One region of the Streptomyces sp. NPDC006012 genome, then DNA from elsewhere that is predicted to be linked to it. Evidence: riboswitches for the same ligand, from Rfam matches in the RefSeq annotation. Region 1 holds a riboswitch; each other region holds the start of a gene.
What was found. Region 1 has a riboswitch for cobalamin ahead of ACFYPJ_RS24800 (CbtB-domain containing protein). Riboswitches for the same ligand answer to the same signal wherever they lie in the genome.
Positions count from the first base shown of each region.

Region 1 (3,467 bases):
TGGAAGACGGCCGGGTCCTGCGTGCCGTCGGGGCCGACCCGGAACTGACGGCCAATGTCGACGGCGGAGACCGCGCCGACCGCCTTGATGCGGTGGTCGGACGCCGCCGCCGTGAGGGCGTACCCGCCGGAGGCACAGATGCCCAGGGCGCCGATGCGGTCGGGGTCGACCTCCGCGCGCGTGGTCAGGAAGGAGACCGCGGCCTTGATGTCCTCGACCCGCTGCGCAGGGTCTTCCAGGCCGCGCGGCTCACCCTCGCTCTCGCCCTGGTGGGCGGCGTCGAACGTCAAGGTGACGAAGCCCTGCTCGGCCAGGCGTCGCGCGTACAGGCCGGCGGTCTGTTCCTTCACGCCGCTGCCGGGGTGGCCGACGACGACCGCCGGACGCGGACCGGCGGTCTCGCCATCCGGGACGTACAGGTGCCCGGCGAGCTCGATACCGGCACTCGGGAAGGTGACGTTGGTCATCACGGTGGTGCTCCAGTCGCACTGAGGGGGAGATCGGGCTCGCAGGGGCGGGCTCCGGCGACCGTCTTGCTCCCGGCCGCACCACCACAGTGCCGTGGGCAGCTGCGGGGTGCCAGGGAAGGAGTTGCCTATGGAGGCTGGTACCAGGCACACCACATCGGCTCCGCCCGCACACCCTCGCCCCGGAGACGTGACCCGACGGGGCACCCGCGCCGTATGGCCGTCGCGGCGAGCGGAGCGGCGGTACGTGTGGGCCCGCGTCCAGCCAGGAACCGGGGGTGAGGCCGACCGTGTGCAGGTCGATGTCGCCGGTGCCGGGGGTACGGCCCGTGGCGAACAGGACCTCGTCCGCCGCCAGACCGGACGGCTGCCGGTGGCGACGGCCACCGCGTGCCGGGCCGTGCGGGTCTGGCGGACACCGTCGTCCCTGGTGACGGTGACCCGGCGGGGGCCGTCGAGGCGGCCCTGGCCGCGGAACAGGACGGCGCCGATGGACTTTGACCCACAGGGCCTGCCCGGAGTCGTCCCAGTCGGTGACGTACCGGTTGCGCCGGGCGAGCACGTCACCCGGTGTCCAGCCGGCCCGTGACGGCCCGCCGGGCACCGTGCACGCGGCGCGCGTCGGCGACCGCGATGACCGGCCGCAGCAGCGCCTTGCTGGGGGTACAGGCCCAGTAGGAGAGCACCGCCGCCGGCTGGACCCGAGGAAGCACGGTGGTGGGGGACCCGCGCGTCGGCCACGCCCGGCTGCGACCGCCGCCGAAAGAACACTCTCCGCGACAGGACATCTCCGGACGGTTAAGTTCTCTGCTGCGTCGACGTCGCCGGCGCGGGAGGGCGCGGCATGCGTACCCCGCGCCGGGTCCCCGGCACCTTAGCCGAGGTCACCGGCGCCGACGTGGAGCGCTTCTTCGCCCCGCCCGGTGATCCTGAATTGGGGCTCGACGGGCCCAAGTGGGGCCCCGAAGCGCCCCGGTGAACCAGGCATCCGCCGTGAGACCGGGATCACCTCGGGCGGGTGCGGTCTTGGCCGGGCACGCGCCGCGCGGTACGGTCTGTGCGATATCGACGACGGTACGACGGAAGCCGGTGGGAATCCGGCACGGTCGCGCCACTGTATGCGAGGGCCCCCGGGCCGTTCGTGAGTCAGACCCGTGGCTGTCGTCCTGTGCACCACCGAGATGGGACGCGAACTCCCAGAGGAGGTCCTGCCATGGCGCAGACCGTCGCCCGGCCGACAGCCACCACTCCGGTCGTACCCGCCAAGGTGCCGCTCAAGGCGATAGCGCCCTGGGCGGTCTTCTTCGGCCTACTGATGCTGGTCCTGCTGTACTTCGTCGGCGCCGAGCAGGGCGCCACCTCCGTGTTCAGCGGCACGGACGTCCACGAATGGGTCCACGACGCCCGCCACCTGCTCGGCTTCCCCTGCCACTGACGCGAGGGGAAACCGCACACCCATGAACTCCGCAACCGTACGGAACCTTCTCGTGCGGGGCATGCTCGCCGGTCTCGCGGCCGGTGTACTCGCCCTGATCGTGGCCTACTTCCTCGGCGAGCCGAGCGTCGACAAGGCGATCGGCTTCGAGGACGCCCACGCCCACGAACACGAAATGGAGGTCGTCTCCCGCTCCCTCCAGTCCACCGCCGGGCTCGCCACCGGCGTCCTCGTCTACGGGATTGCTTTCGGCGGCATCGCGGCGCTCGCCTTCTGCGTCGCCCTCGGCCGCGTCGGGCGCCTCGGCCCCCGGGCGACCGCGCTGCTGCTGGCGAGTTGCGCGCTGCTCGCCGTGTACGTCGTGCCGTTCCTGAAGTATCCCGCCAATCCGCCGTCCGTCGGAGATCCCGGCACCATCGGCAGGCGAACCGCCCTGTACTTCCTGATGATGCTGCTCAGCGTGCTCCTCGCGATCGGTGCCACGATCCTCGGCAAGCGGCTCGCCCCGCGGCTGGGCACGTGGTACGCGACCGTCGCGGCGGTGGCCTCGTTCGCCGTCGTGATCGGCCTGGCGTACGCGTTCCTGCCGGCCGTCAACGAGCTGCCGGCGGATTTCCCGGCCGCCCTGTTGTGGCGGTTCCGGCTGTCCGCCCTGGCCGTCCAGGCCGTGCTGTGGGGCGGGTTCGGCCTGGTCTTCGGGGAAGTCGCCGAGCGGCTGCTGAACCCGAGACGCGCAAGGACCGCGGCCGGAAAGACGGTTCCCGCCGCACACTGAGCCGGCGCGAACCAGCGCACCGGATCATTACCGCGCGAGGCTTCCGTGCTGCAGGGTGAGGCGTTCGACGCCGACCCGGTGGTACGGGAGCCTCGGTGTTCTCCCGGGTTCTACGTGTGTGCGGCGAAGTCACACACACCTGGAGAGTTTTTCACGGGCCTGCTCCGCCCGCCACTCCAGCCGCTTTCCGGCCTCCAGTTGCAGGGTGGCCTCCGGCTGCCTTCCGGACGTCGCTCGCTATCCGGCGTCCGGCCGGGCAAGCGGGTGTCCCAGCCGGACATTCCAGCGTCCGGCCCGTCCGCTCAGCTCGGTCGCCGTCAGCGGGGCGACATCGAGGCGCCAGAAGGCCGTCACGGGCATGTCCAGCGCGTGGACGACGGCTGCCCGTACGATCTCCGGTTCGACCACGGCGAGCGTGCGGCCGTCCGTGCCCGCCACGGCGGTCAGCCAGCCCGCGACCCGCCCGCACAAGTCCCGTACCGATTCACCCCCGTGCGGCGCCGACTCCGGATCGGCGAGCCAGCGGCTTACCGCCTCCGGCTCGGCGGTCCCCACCTCGTCCAGCGTGCGCCCACGCCAGCGCCCCACGTCGAGACCCGCCAACTGGGTTGCCACCGCGGCGTCGAGGCCGAGCGCAGCGGCCGTCTCCCGGCAGCGCACGCTGGGCGGGACGAGGACGCGGGCGGCGGAAGGCAGTGTCCCGGCCGCCGAACGGGCCTGCGCCGCACCGCCGTTGCCGATCGAGCGGCCGTCGTCGAAGCGCGCCTGCCGCAGCGAGGCACCCATGGCG
Region 1 covers NZ_JBIAIE010000015.1:162,056-165,522, forward strand. The annotation lists gene ACFYPJ_RS24785 (alpha/beta hydrolase) at 1-467, opposite strand, end outside; gene ACFYPJ_RS24790 (hypothetical protein) at 1,031-1,180, opposite strand; gene ACFYPJ_RS24795 (hypothetical protein) at 1,312-1,446, shown strand; cobalamin riboswitch at 1,503-1,644, shown strand; gene ACFYPJ_RS24800 (CbtB-domain containing protein) at 1,681-1,902, shown strand; gene ACFYPJ_RS24805 (CbtA family protein) at 1,925-2,677, shown strand; gene ACFYPJ_RS24810 (histidine phosphatase family protein) at 2,915-3,467, opposite strand, start outside.

Region 2 (3,467 bases), on a different contig from region 1:
CGCAGCTCAGGACGTGGCCGGCCCGCCCCGGACGGTGCGGGCGGCGGCGACCAGGTTCTCCAGCGAGGCGCGGGTCTCCGGCCAGCCGCGGGTCTTCAGACCGCAGTCGGGATTGACCCACAGCCGCTCGGCGGGGATCGCCCGCAGCCCGGTGCGCAGGAGTTCGGCGGTCTCCTCCACGCTCGGTACGCGCGGGGAGTGGATGTCGTACACGCCGGGACCGGCCTCGCGCGGATAGCCGTGGGCGGCCAGTTCACGCGCGACCTGCATGCGCGAGCGGGCCGCCTCCAGGCTGATCACGTCGGCGTCGAGGTCGTCGATGGCCTGCACGATGTCACCGAACTCGGCGTAGCACATGTGGGTGTGGATCTGGGTGGCCGGGCTCACCCCGCCGGTGGTGAGCCGGAACGCCTCGGTCGCCCAGTCCAGATAGGCGGCCCGGTCGGCGGCCCGCAGCGGCAGGGTCTCGCGCAGGGCGGGCTCGTCGACCTGGATCACCGGGGTGCCGGCCGCCTCCAGGTCGCCGACCTCCTCGCGCAGGGCGAGGGCGACCTGCCGGACGGTGTCGGCGAGCGGCTGGTCGTCACGGACGAAGGACCAGGCGAGCATGGTGACCGGGCCGGTGAGCATACCCTTGACGGGGCGGTCGGTGAGGGACTGCGCGTAGCCGGTCCAGCGCACGGTCATGGGTTGCGGGCGGGAGATGTCGCCGGCCAGGATCGGCGGGCGGACGTAACGGGTTCCGTAGGACTGGACCCACCCGTGCCGGGTGGCGAGATATCCGGTGAGCCGTTCGGCGAAGTACTGGACCATGTCGTGGCGTTCGGCCTCGCCGTGCACGAGGACGTCCAGGCCGGTCTTCTCCTGAAAGGCGATCACCTCCCGGATCTCGGCCCTGATCCGCTCCTCGTAGCCTGCGCCGTCGATCCGGCCGGTCCGCAGGTCGGCGCGGGCAGCGCGCAGTTCGGCGGTCTGCGGGAAGGAGCCGATGGTGGTGGTCGGCAGCAACGGAAGGCCGAGGCGGGCGCGCTGGGCGGCCACCCGCACCGCATACGGCTGGTCGCGGCGGGCGTCGGCTCCGGTGACCGCCGCCGTGCGGGCGCGCACGGCCGGGCTGTGGGTGAGGGGCGAGGCCGCCCGGGAGGCCAGGGCGGCACGATTGGCGGCCAGTTCGGCGGTGACAGCCGCCGTACCGTGCGCGAGGCCGCGGGCCAGGGTGACGACCTCCGCGGTCTTCTGGCGGGCGAAGGCCAGCCAGCGCAGGAACTGCGGCTCGATGTCCCGTTCGGCGGCGGCGTCGAGCGGGACGTGCAGCAGGGAACAGGAGGCCGCCACGTCGACCCGGTCGGCCAGACCGAGCAGCGTGCCGAGCGTGGCGAGGGATTTCGCCAGGTCGTTGACCCAGATGTTGCGGCCGTCGACGACGCCGGCGACCAGGCGCCTGCCGGGCAGCCCGCCGACGGCGGCCAGCGCGTCGAGCTGGGCGGCCCCGCCCCCGGTGAAGTCCAGCGCGAGCCCGTCGACCGGCGCGTCGGCCAGCACGGGCAGGGCCTCGCCGAGCCGGTCGAAGTAGGAGGCGACCAGCAGCCTGGGCCGGTCGGCGCGACCGCCGAGGTGCCGGTAGGCGCGTGCGACGGCACCGAGTTCGGCCGGGGTGCGGTCCTGGACGAGGGCGGGCTCGTCGAGCTGCACCCACGTGGCGCCGGCCGCCCGCAGGTCGGCCAGGACCTCCGCGTACACCGGCAGCAGCCGGTCGAGGAGGGTCAGCGGATCGAAGTCCGCGGCGACACCCGGCGCGGGCTTGGCGAGCAGCAGGTAGGTGACGGGTCCGACCAGCACCGGGCGGGCCGCGAGGCCCAGGGTCAGGGCCTCCGTCAGCTCCGCGACCTGTTTGGCCGAGTCCGCCGCGAACACGGTGTCCGGACCCAACTCCGGTACGAGGTAGTGGTAGTTGGTGTCGAACCATTTGGTCATCTCCAGCGGCGCCAGATCCTGGGTGCCGCGGGCCATGGCGAAGTAGCCGTCCAACGCGTCCGCCGCGACGGCGGCCCGGTGGCGGTCCGGGACCGCGCCGACCATGACCGTGGTGTCCAGGACGTGGTCGTAGTACGAGAAGTCGCCGGTGGGCACTTCGTGGATGCCCGCCTCGGCGAGCTGCCGCCAGGTGGCCCGGCGCAGTCCGGCGGCGGTGGCACGCAGCGCGTCGGCGCCGACGCGGCCGGCCCAGTAGCCCTCGACGGCCTTCTTCAGTTCCCGGTGCTGTCCCTGACGCGGGTAGCCGTACACGGTGGCCCGTGCCGCCCCGGTGGTGGGCTCGGTGGTCACGGAGATCTCCTTCGCGAGACGATTCCCTGAGGTCCCGGCGACGGGGCGAGAGCGCGAAGGGGTGCCGGACCGGACGGAACGAGCACGCGTGGCAGCGTGCGGCCCTGCGCCTGGCATCACTCCCCGGACAGTGTCCGGAGGTGTCCCCGACCCGCCCTCGGGGTCACCGGGATGTCCGCGCACGAGCGGTCGCGCGCGGGCAGCGGGCAGGTCTTCGGACTCGCGGGCACATCTCGTCCGTACGAAGCACGTACGAGACTCCTACTGGCCGTCGCTTCCCAGGCCCGGTACCTCGGGCCCAGTGCGTATGACGGCGGTCGTTCCCGCTCACCGCTGCGGGGCAGTCCCGGATTCCCACCGGGTTCCCTCTTGCGACGCATCCCGTCCGGCTGACGGGGCGAACCAGCTGCACCGGCCACCCTACGGGTCGGGCCGCCGCCGCGTACGGTCGCGTCCGGCATTCGGATGGCGGCCCGCCCCGCTGCCCGACGACTGCCGGACGGCGTCCGTCCGCCCCGGGTGCGCCTCCCGGCGCCCGGCCGTGGCTGCCTGCGTGGCGGAGCCCCGGACGCTACTGTTGCGGTCCATGGGTGCACGGTTGCCGCTCTCGGCGGTCTCCCGGCTGTTCGGATCGGCGGCCGTCGGCGCGGTCATCGGCGTGGCCGTCGGACTCCCGACCGACCTGCCCCTCGGGCTGCTCGCCGGCATCTCGGCGGCGGAGACGTGTTTCGTGGTGGCGGGCTGGATCGTGCTGTGGCCCCTGGACGCCGAGGAGACCCACCGCAACATCCGCCGCGAGGACTTCCGTCCGGTCCTGGACGAACTCGTCGTGGTCGTGGCCGCCCTGTGCGGGCTGCTCGGCATCGTGCTGCTGCTGGCGTTCGGCAGGTCGGCCGACGGCCATGTCGCCGCGGCGGCCGCGCTCGGCGGGGTCTTCATGGCGTGGGCGGCCCTGCACATGATGTACGCGACGCGCTACGCCCACCTCTACTGCACGGCGGCCGGCGGCATCGACTTCAACTCGGACGAGCCGCCGGCGTACCGGGACTTCCTGTACTTCAGCTACAACCTCGGCATGACCTATCAGGTCTCCGACACCAGCGTGTCGAGTTCGACGATCCGCGCGGTGGCGCTGCGGCACT
Region 2 covers NZ_JBIAIE010000006.1:126,387-129,853, forward strand. The annotation lists gene metE (5-methyltetrahydropteroyltriglutamate--homocysteine S-methyltransferase) at 7-2,325, opposite strand; cobalamin riboswitch at 2,527-2,732, opposite strand; gene ACFYPJ_RS14050 (DUF1345 domain-containing protein) at 2,912-3,467, shown strand, end outside.
Region 2: it holds a riboswitch for cobalamin, as region 1 does, so the genes downstream of both, metE (5-methyltetrahydropteroyltriglutamate--homocysteine S-methyltransferase) here and ACFYPJ_RS24800 (CbtB-domain containing protein) in region 1, are expected to answer to the same signal.

Region 3 (3,467 bases), on a different contig from region 1:
CCCCGCCGTCACCACGCTCTTGCCCGCGTCGGAGGTGGTACCGGCGACGAGCAGCCCACCACCGCTCATGACCTGCGCCCCCGCGCGGCGAGACGCGCGGCCGTCGTGACGGCGAGCGCGAGCACGCCGACCCGGCGGGAGAGCCGTACGGCGGCTTCGATGTCCGCGGCGGCGACGGCACGGCCGCCGCAGTTGAGCACGGGCCGGTGCTCGACCCGCCCCCCGTACGACAGCGTCCCGCCCAGCCGCAGGCCCAGCGCCCCCGCGAAAGAGGCTTCCACGGGACCGGCGTTGGGGCTCGGATGCCGGTGGGCGTCGGCCCGCCAGGCCCGCAGCGCACCGAGCGCGTCCGGGCCCGAGACGGCGGCCAGCGCCGCGGTGAGCCGTGCCCCCGGCCAGCCGGTGACGTCGTCGAGCCGCGCCGCGGCCCACCCGAACCGCCGGTGCCGCGGCGACCGGTGCCCGACCATCGCGTCGAGGGTGTTCACCGCACGGAAAGCGACGAACCCGGGCACCCCGCCCAACGCCCCCCACACCAGTGCCCCGACGACCGCGTCGGACGTGTTCTCCGCCACCGACTCCACGACGGCCCGCGCGATCCCCTGGGCGTCGAGGGTCTGCGGATCCCGCCCGCACAGATGGGGCAGCCGGGCCCTCGCCGCGGCGACGTCCCCCGAGTCGAGGGCCCGCCGGACGGCCCGGGCCTCCCGGGCGAGCGAAGTCCCGCCCACCACCGCCCAGGTGACCGCGCCGGTCAGTGCCACGGAAGCGGCGGGGGAGGTGCGCACGGCCCGCCGGGCCAGCGCTCCGAGGCCCGCGGCACCGCCGACGCAGACGGCCGTGTGCAGGGCTCCCCATCCCCGGTGGTCCCGCCACAGCACCCGCTCCGCCGCGCCCGCGGCACGCCCGAACCCGGCGACCGGATGCCCGTGGCGCGGATCGCCCACCAGCAGATCGCCGAGGAGGCCGAGAGCGGCGCCGTACGCGAAGACGCGATCGGCACGCACCGGTTCAGCCGGCCGTCGGATCGGGAATCGACCTGGTGCTGTACCTCAATCCGCAGCCGAGCATGGCGGTATGTCCTCACTCAGGGTGTCCACGCCCTGGTTCGACGAGACCGACGGCGAGAGTTCCTGGCTCCCGGGAAGTCCTTCCCGGTGACAGTGGCGGGACCGCGCCGGATTCGCACCGGCTTCCTCTCCTTGCCGCCGTACATGGCCCAGGAAGTCCACCACGTGCCCCGAAGAACCGTCAACTAGCCGTTGACCTGCAAGGGAAGAGTGTGCCCAGCCTCATACCCACCCCCACCAGGCCCCGCAACCCCACCACCCACATCCCCACACACCGAACCCGCCCCAAAGAGACGCGAGAAGTTGCCTGGCGAACCACCGGGCATCCGCACCCGAACGACGGCGCTCGCTCACGTGGGGGCGCGGGGAACTGCGCGGGGAACCACGACGCTCCGGCGGTCGTGCGAGGACGCTCACTCACGCGGGGGCGCGGGGAACGGCGCGAGGAACTTCCCCGCACCCACAGCGGAGCGACCCCGTTCCGAGGCTCCCGCGGACCGCTCATCCCGCGATCAAGTAGATCCCGTACCCCACAGCCCCGGCGCACGCCGCAAAGCAGGCATACGCCCCACTCAACGCCAACCCCGCGGAACCGCCGCGCGCAACAGCCCGTTCACGGCGCGACAAGCCGGCCACGCCGAGGGTGAACAGTCCCACGAGCGCGACGGTGACCCCGAGACTGACGCCGAAGACGGACCCGAGAGTCGCCCAGTCGATGTTCATGGTGATGGCTTCTTCCTTGGGTCTCAGACGGTGGCGCTCGGCGGCCCGGCCGGATCGGCGGCGACGGGCGCGGTCGAGGCGAGCGTGGTGGCCGGCCCGCCCGTCGCCTGCGGCGAACCGACGGAAGCGACGGAAGCGACGGAACCGATGGAACCGACGGAACTCACGGCTCCGACCGAACTGACCGCTCCGACCGAACCGGCGGAACCAGAGCCGATCGTGGCGGACACCGCACCGACCGGCCCGAACGGAACGGCCGACGCCCCGGTGCTGTTCACCTCATTGACGTTGCTGTGGTCCACGACCTCGCGTCGCGAGACCCGCCAGATCCCCACGGCGGAAGCGACCAGGCAGACCGCCACCCCCGCGGTGCCCCCGTCACCCAGCTCCGTGACGATCTCCGCGAGCGCACCGACGAGCGCGGCGGCCGGCAGCGTCAGCGCCCAGGCGATGCACATCCGGCCCGCCGTCGACCAGCGCACCACTCCGCCCTTGCGGCCCAGCCCCGCGCCCATCACGGAACCGGAGACGACATGCGTGGTGGAGAGCGAGAAGCCGAGGTGCGAGGAGGCCAGGATGGCGGTCGCCGCGCTGGTCTGGGCGGCGAAGCCCTGCCGCGGCCGGAGGTCGGTCAGCCCCTTGCCCATCGTGCGGATGATGCGCCAGCCGCCGAGGTAGGTGCCGAGCGCGATGGCGAGCCCCGCGGAGAGGATGACCCAGGTGGGCGGGTTCGAGCCGGGGGCGATCGCGCCGCCGGCGATCAGCGCCAGGGTGATGATGCCCATCGTCTTCTGGGCGTCGTTGGTGCCGTGGGCCAGGGAGACCAGGCCCGCGGAGGCAATCTGGCCGGCCCGGTACCCCTTCTCGGCCGCCCTGCCCTCGGCGGCGCCGTCGAGCGAGTACGACAGCCGGGTGGCGAGCAGTGCCGCCACCCCGGCGACGAGGGGCGCGGCGAGCGCCGGGACGAGGACCTTGGTGACGAGCACGTCGCCGTGGACGGCACCCGTGCCGGCGGAGGCGACGGCGGCGCCGATCAGACCGCCCGTCAGTGCGTGCGAGGAGCTTGAGGGCAGGCCCACCAGCCAGGTCAGCAGGTTCCAGAGGATCGCGCCCACCAGGGCGGCGAAGATGACCTCGGGGCGGATGCCCGTCTCGTCGACGAGACCCTTGGAGATCGTGTTGGCGACCTCGACGGAGAGGAAGGCGCCCACCAGATTGAGGGTGGCGGACAGGGCCACCGCCACTCGGGGTTTGAGTGCGCCGGTCGAGATGGTCGTGGCCATCGCGTTGGCGGTGTCGTGGAAACCGTTCGTGAAATCGAACGCGAGCGCGGTGATCACCACGATCGCGAGGATCAGCGAGAAGCCTTCCATTTACCCAGGCATTCGTTCGAAGTCGTTGGCTGGTTGAAGGTAGGAAACCTGGATGAACGAAAGATGAACTGAGGTGGTACTCGGAGTGTCACATGCGAGGGAGGTTCCGGCGATCTGTTGAACGGATCCAGATCGCCCGGCAGGATCGCGACATGGCTGGACAGCGCCGGGAGCACGGACCTGGAGACGCGGGCCCCGAGACGGCCCGCGCCTGGGTCGCCCTGGTCGCCGCGGCCCGCCGCACCGTGTCCGACGGACTGGTCGTCGGCACCTCCGGCAACGTCTCGGTACGCGTCGGTGA
Region 3 covers NZ_JBIAIE010000020.1:59,947-63,413, reverse strand. The annotation lists gene ACFYPJ_RS28270 (cobyric acid synthase) at 1-69, opposite strand, end outside; gene ACFYPJ_RS28265 (cobalamin biosynthesis protein) at 66-1,007, opposite strand; cobalamin riboswitch at 1,105-1,268, opposite strand; gene ACFYPJ_RS28260 (hypothetical protein) at 1,572-1,793, opposite strand; gene ACFYPJ_RS28255 (anion permease) at 1,817-3,166, opposite strand; gene ACFYPJ_RS28250 (class II aldolase/adducin family protein) at 3,319-3,467, shown strand, end outside.
Region 3: it holds a riboswitch for cobalamin, as region 1 does, so the genes downstream of both, ACFYPJ_RS28265 (cobalamin biosynthesis protein) here and ACFYPJ_RS24800 (CbtB-domain containing protein) in region 1, are expected to answer to the same signal.

Region 4 (3,467 bases), on a different contig from region 1:
CGAGGCGGCCGAGGCGCGCGTGCGGCCGTCGCCGCGCGTGCTGCCGCCGTGCGGGGTGCTCGCGTCGTGGGCGTGGTCGGCGCCGCGGGCGCCGCTGCCGTCGCCCGCGCCGGGCGTGGGTCCGTGCGGGACGGGGGGCGACGCCCGGCGGGCGCGGCCCTCACGCATTCCCGTGCCTACGCATTCCCGTGCCTACGCATCCCGGCGCCGTCGGGCCTGCCAGACGGCCGCCGTGCCCAGCAGGACGACCGCCGCCCCGCCCGCCCACAGGCCGAGCGACGGCCCGTTGCCGTCGTCCTCGCCCGCCGCCGGCCGCTTCGCGGCGGCCGTCGGCTTGCCGTCCCTGGCCGCCACCTGCTCGCCGCAGCCCTTTTTCGGGTATCCGGCGATGGCGCACAGGAGGGCGTTGGAGTCGTAGCGCAGCGGTCCCGCGACGGCCGCCAGGGCCTCGGCCGTCGTCGCGTCGGGGGCGAGCACCGCGCAGGCGGTCCGCGCCGTCGGCGGTGCCTCGGCGGCGGGCGCGTCCGCCGCCGTACCGAAGTCGATGACCAGCGCCACCCGCTTGCGGCCGTCCCGCGCGGGCGTGTGCGCGCAGATCTCGGCGAAGCGGGTCGTGCCGCGCGGGTACGTCGCGTCGGCGGAGTCCTCACTCACCGCGAACCGGAAGCCCTGGACGGCACCGTCGGCGGGGCGGGCCAGCGACGGACCCTCGGTGGCGTACGTCCACCGGTCGCCCGTACGGTCCCAGAAGGACCAGTAGCGGTAGCCGGCGGCCTGCGCCTGGCCCGTGCCGCCCCAGAGCAGGAGCGCGGCCAGCAGCAGGAGCACACCGCGGCGCGGCCCGGTCACAGCTGCCGCTTCCTGCGGCCGCTGAGCAGGAAGCCGATGCCGACGCCCGCGACCAGACCGGTGCCGATGATCCACCAGAGGCCGGTGCCCGAGCCGCCGTTGTCGTCCTTTTGGTCCGACGCGTCCGAGGCGTCGCCCGGTCCGGCCTGCCGGGCCGCCTGCGGCGCCGGGCCGGTCGCGCCCAGCGCCCGCACCAGGTCCGTACCGCCGAAGTCGCGCGGGTCCGTGCCGGTCGCGTGTGCCGCGAAGATCAACTGCGCGTAGGCGGCCGGTCCGTTCTGCTTCGCCCAGGCCGCCGCGTCCTTCTCCAGCCACGCCAGCGGCTTCGCGGCCCGGTCCGCACCGCCCTGCGCGGCGAGCGCGACCACCGCGTCGGCGGTGTTGCCGTAGTCGGGCTGTTCGGGGGCGCCCGCGAGCGCGGAGGTGAGGTGGCCGTCCTTGGCGACCGCCCGGGCGAGGTAGGCGGCGCCGTCGGCCGCGGCCCGTTCGGGGGTGGGCTTGTGGGTGCCGGCGCAGTCCGTGCCGGGCGCCCCGCTCGGCGCGTCGCCCGCTGTGGCCGCCTTCGCGGTGAGGCCCGCGCCCAGCAGGCCGACCACGGCCGCCGCGGTGGCGTCCGCGTTGGCCGCCAACTTGCCCTTCTTGTCCGGCTGGTAGGCGAAGGCGCCGCCGTCGTCGCCGGAGCAGGGCAGGGCAAGAGCGAGCAGCGCGTCGTACGGCGTCCGGCCGTTCTTGACCACTGCCGCGGGCCGCTCACCGGCCGCCGCGAGCGCGCCGATGACGACGCCCGTGGAGTTCGCGTCGCTCGCGCCGCCCGGCGTGTACCCCCAGCCGCCGTCCTTGTTCTGCACCGACTTCAGCCAGGTCACGGCCTTGCCGACGGCGCTGTCGTGGCCGCCGGTCGCGGTCAGGGCCTGAACGGCGGCGGAGGTGCTGTTGGTGTCGACCACCACCTTGGCGTCGCAGGCCCGCCCCGGATCGGCGCGGAACGCGGCGAACGCCCCGTCCGCACACTGCTGTCCGGTCAGCCAGTCCACGGCCTTGGCGGCGGGCGTCACGGACGCGGTGCGCTGGGCGAGCAGCGCCAGCGACTGGCGCCAGACGCCGTCGAACTTCGGATCCGCGTCGCCGTACAGCCCGGACGGGAGGGCCGTCGACGGGGACGGCGAAGGGCTCGCGGCCAGGGCGGGTGACGCGGCGGCGAGCACGCCGACGGTGGCCAGGACCGCTGCACTGCGGCGGACGTTCATGCTCGGCGGGTGCCTCTCTTCGCGGGTCGGTTCGCGAGGAAGCCGGGCAGCACGGGACACCCCGGGCGGCTCGGCCCCGTAAACCTCGACGGTGCCGTGCGCGGGCGGTTGCCGACGCACCTGAGCCGGTCACGTTCCGTTTGGGGCAGTCCGGCTCACCGGGCCTTGACGGCCGGTTCACGGTTGCGGGTCAGCGCCGGAATTGCACCGGCTTCCCCCCGTACGGGTCTGATGACGACCCCATCACTCTACCGGCCCCCCTCCGGACCCCCGAGGGGTGGCCGTGACAGACGGCCGTGCGGCGGGGCGGGCCGGTCACGTGGTGCGGGGAAAGCGGTCCGGGAGAGGGCCGCCGTCGTGCGGTCCCGGTCAGGTGGTCCTGACGTACCTCAGCGGGTCGGTGCCCGGTACCGGTTCGGCCCGGCCCTGCTTCACCAGGCGGCGCAGATGGGCCTCGGCCTCCGCGACGGCGATGTTCCGGGAGGGGTGCGGGATCTGCGGCCAGGGCCGGTTCCACTCCATCCGCTCGGCCAGTTGCCAGGGCGTGAGCGGTTCGACGAGCTGGGTCAGCAGTCCGGCCAGCCGCTCCTCGTGATGCGCGAGCAACTCCTGTACGCGGGCCGGTCCGCCGGTGAACGCGTACTGGTGGGCCGGCAGTACCTCGGCGGGGGCCAGCCGGCCGATGCGCTCCAGGGAGTCGAGGTAGTCGCCGAGCGGGTCGATGGCCTCCGCCCAGTTCTCGGCGCCGTTGCGGCCGGTGGAGTTCGCCTGGGCGGACGGGTCCTCGTACAGGCCGATGTGCGGGGTGATCTTCGGGAGCAGGTGGTCGCCGGAGAACAGGCGGCCGTGTCCCGGCAGCCCGGCGGGGTGCTCCTCCTCCAGGTGCAGACAGACGTGGCCGGGGGTGTGCCCCGGCGTCCAGACGGCGCGCAGCCGGCGGCCGGGCAGGTCCAGGAGGTCGCCGGGGACGATCTCGCGGTCCGGGAGAGCGGGCGGTCGCCGTTGCAGGACGCCGGGTATGCGCAGGACCGCCAGATGTTCCTCCGGGGCACCGGTCGCGGCGAGTTTGGCGCTCATGTAGTCGAGCCAGCGCTCGGGGCGTGCCTCCCGGTTGCGCCGTACCACCGCGGTGTCGGCCGCGTGCATCGCCACCCACGCGCCGGACGCCTCGCGGACCTGGCCGGAGAGCCCGTGGTGGTCGGGGTGGTGGTGGGTGATGACGATCCCGTGGATCTCCGCCACCGAGGTGCCGCAGGCCGACAGTCCGGACACCAGCGTGTCCCACGACGCCGGGTCGTCCCAGCCGGTGTCGACCAGCACCGGGCCCCGGTCGGTGTCCACGACGTACACCAGTGTGTGACCGAGCGGGTT
Region 4 covers NZ_JBIAIE010000001.1:804,481-807,947, forward strand. The annotation lists gene ACFYPJ_RS03440 (energy-coupling factor transporter transmembrane component T) at 1-168, opposite strand, end outside; gene ACFYPJ_RS03445 (SCO2322 family protein) at 193-849, opposite strand; gene ACFYPJ_RS03450 (prenyltransferase/squalene oxidase repeat-containing protein) at 846-2,096, opposite strand; cobalamin riboswitch at 2,223-2,354, opposite strand; gene ACFYPJ_RS03455 (MBL fold metallo-hydrolase) at 2,466-3,467, opposite strand, start outside.
Region 4: it holds a riboswitch for cobalamin, as region 1 does, so the genes downstream of both, ACFYPJ_RS03450 (prenyltransferase/squalene oxidase repeat-containing protein) here and ACFYPJ_RS24800 (CbtB-domain containing protein) in region 1, are expected to answer to the same signal.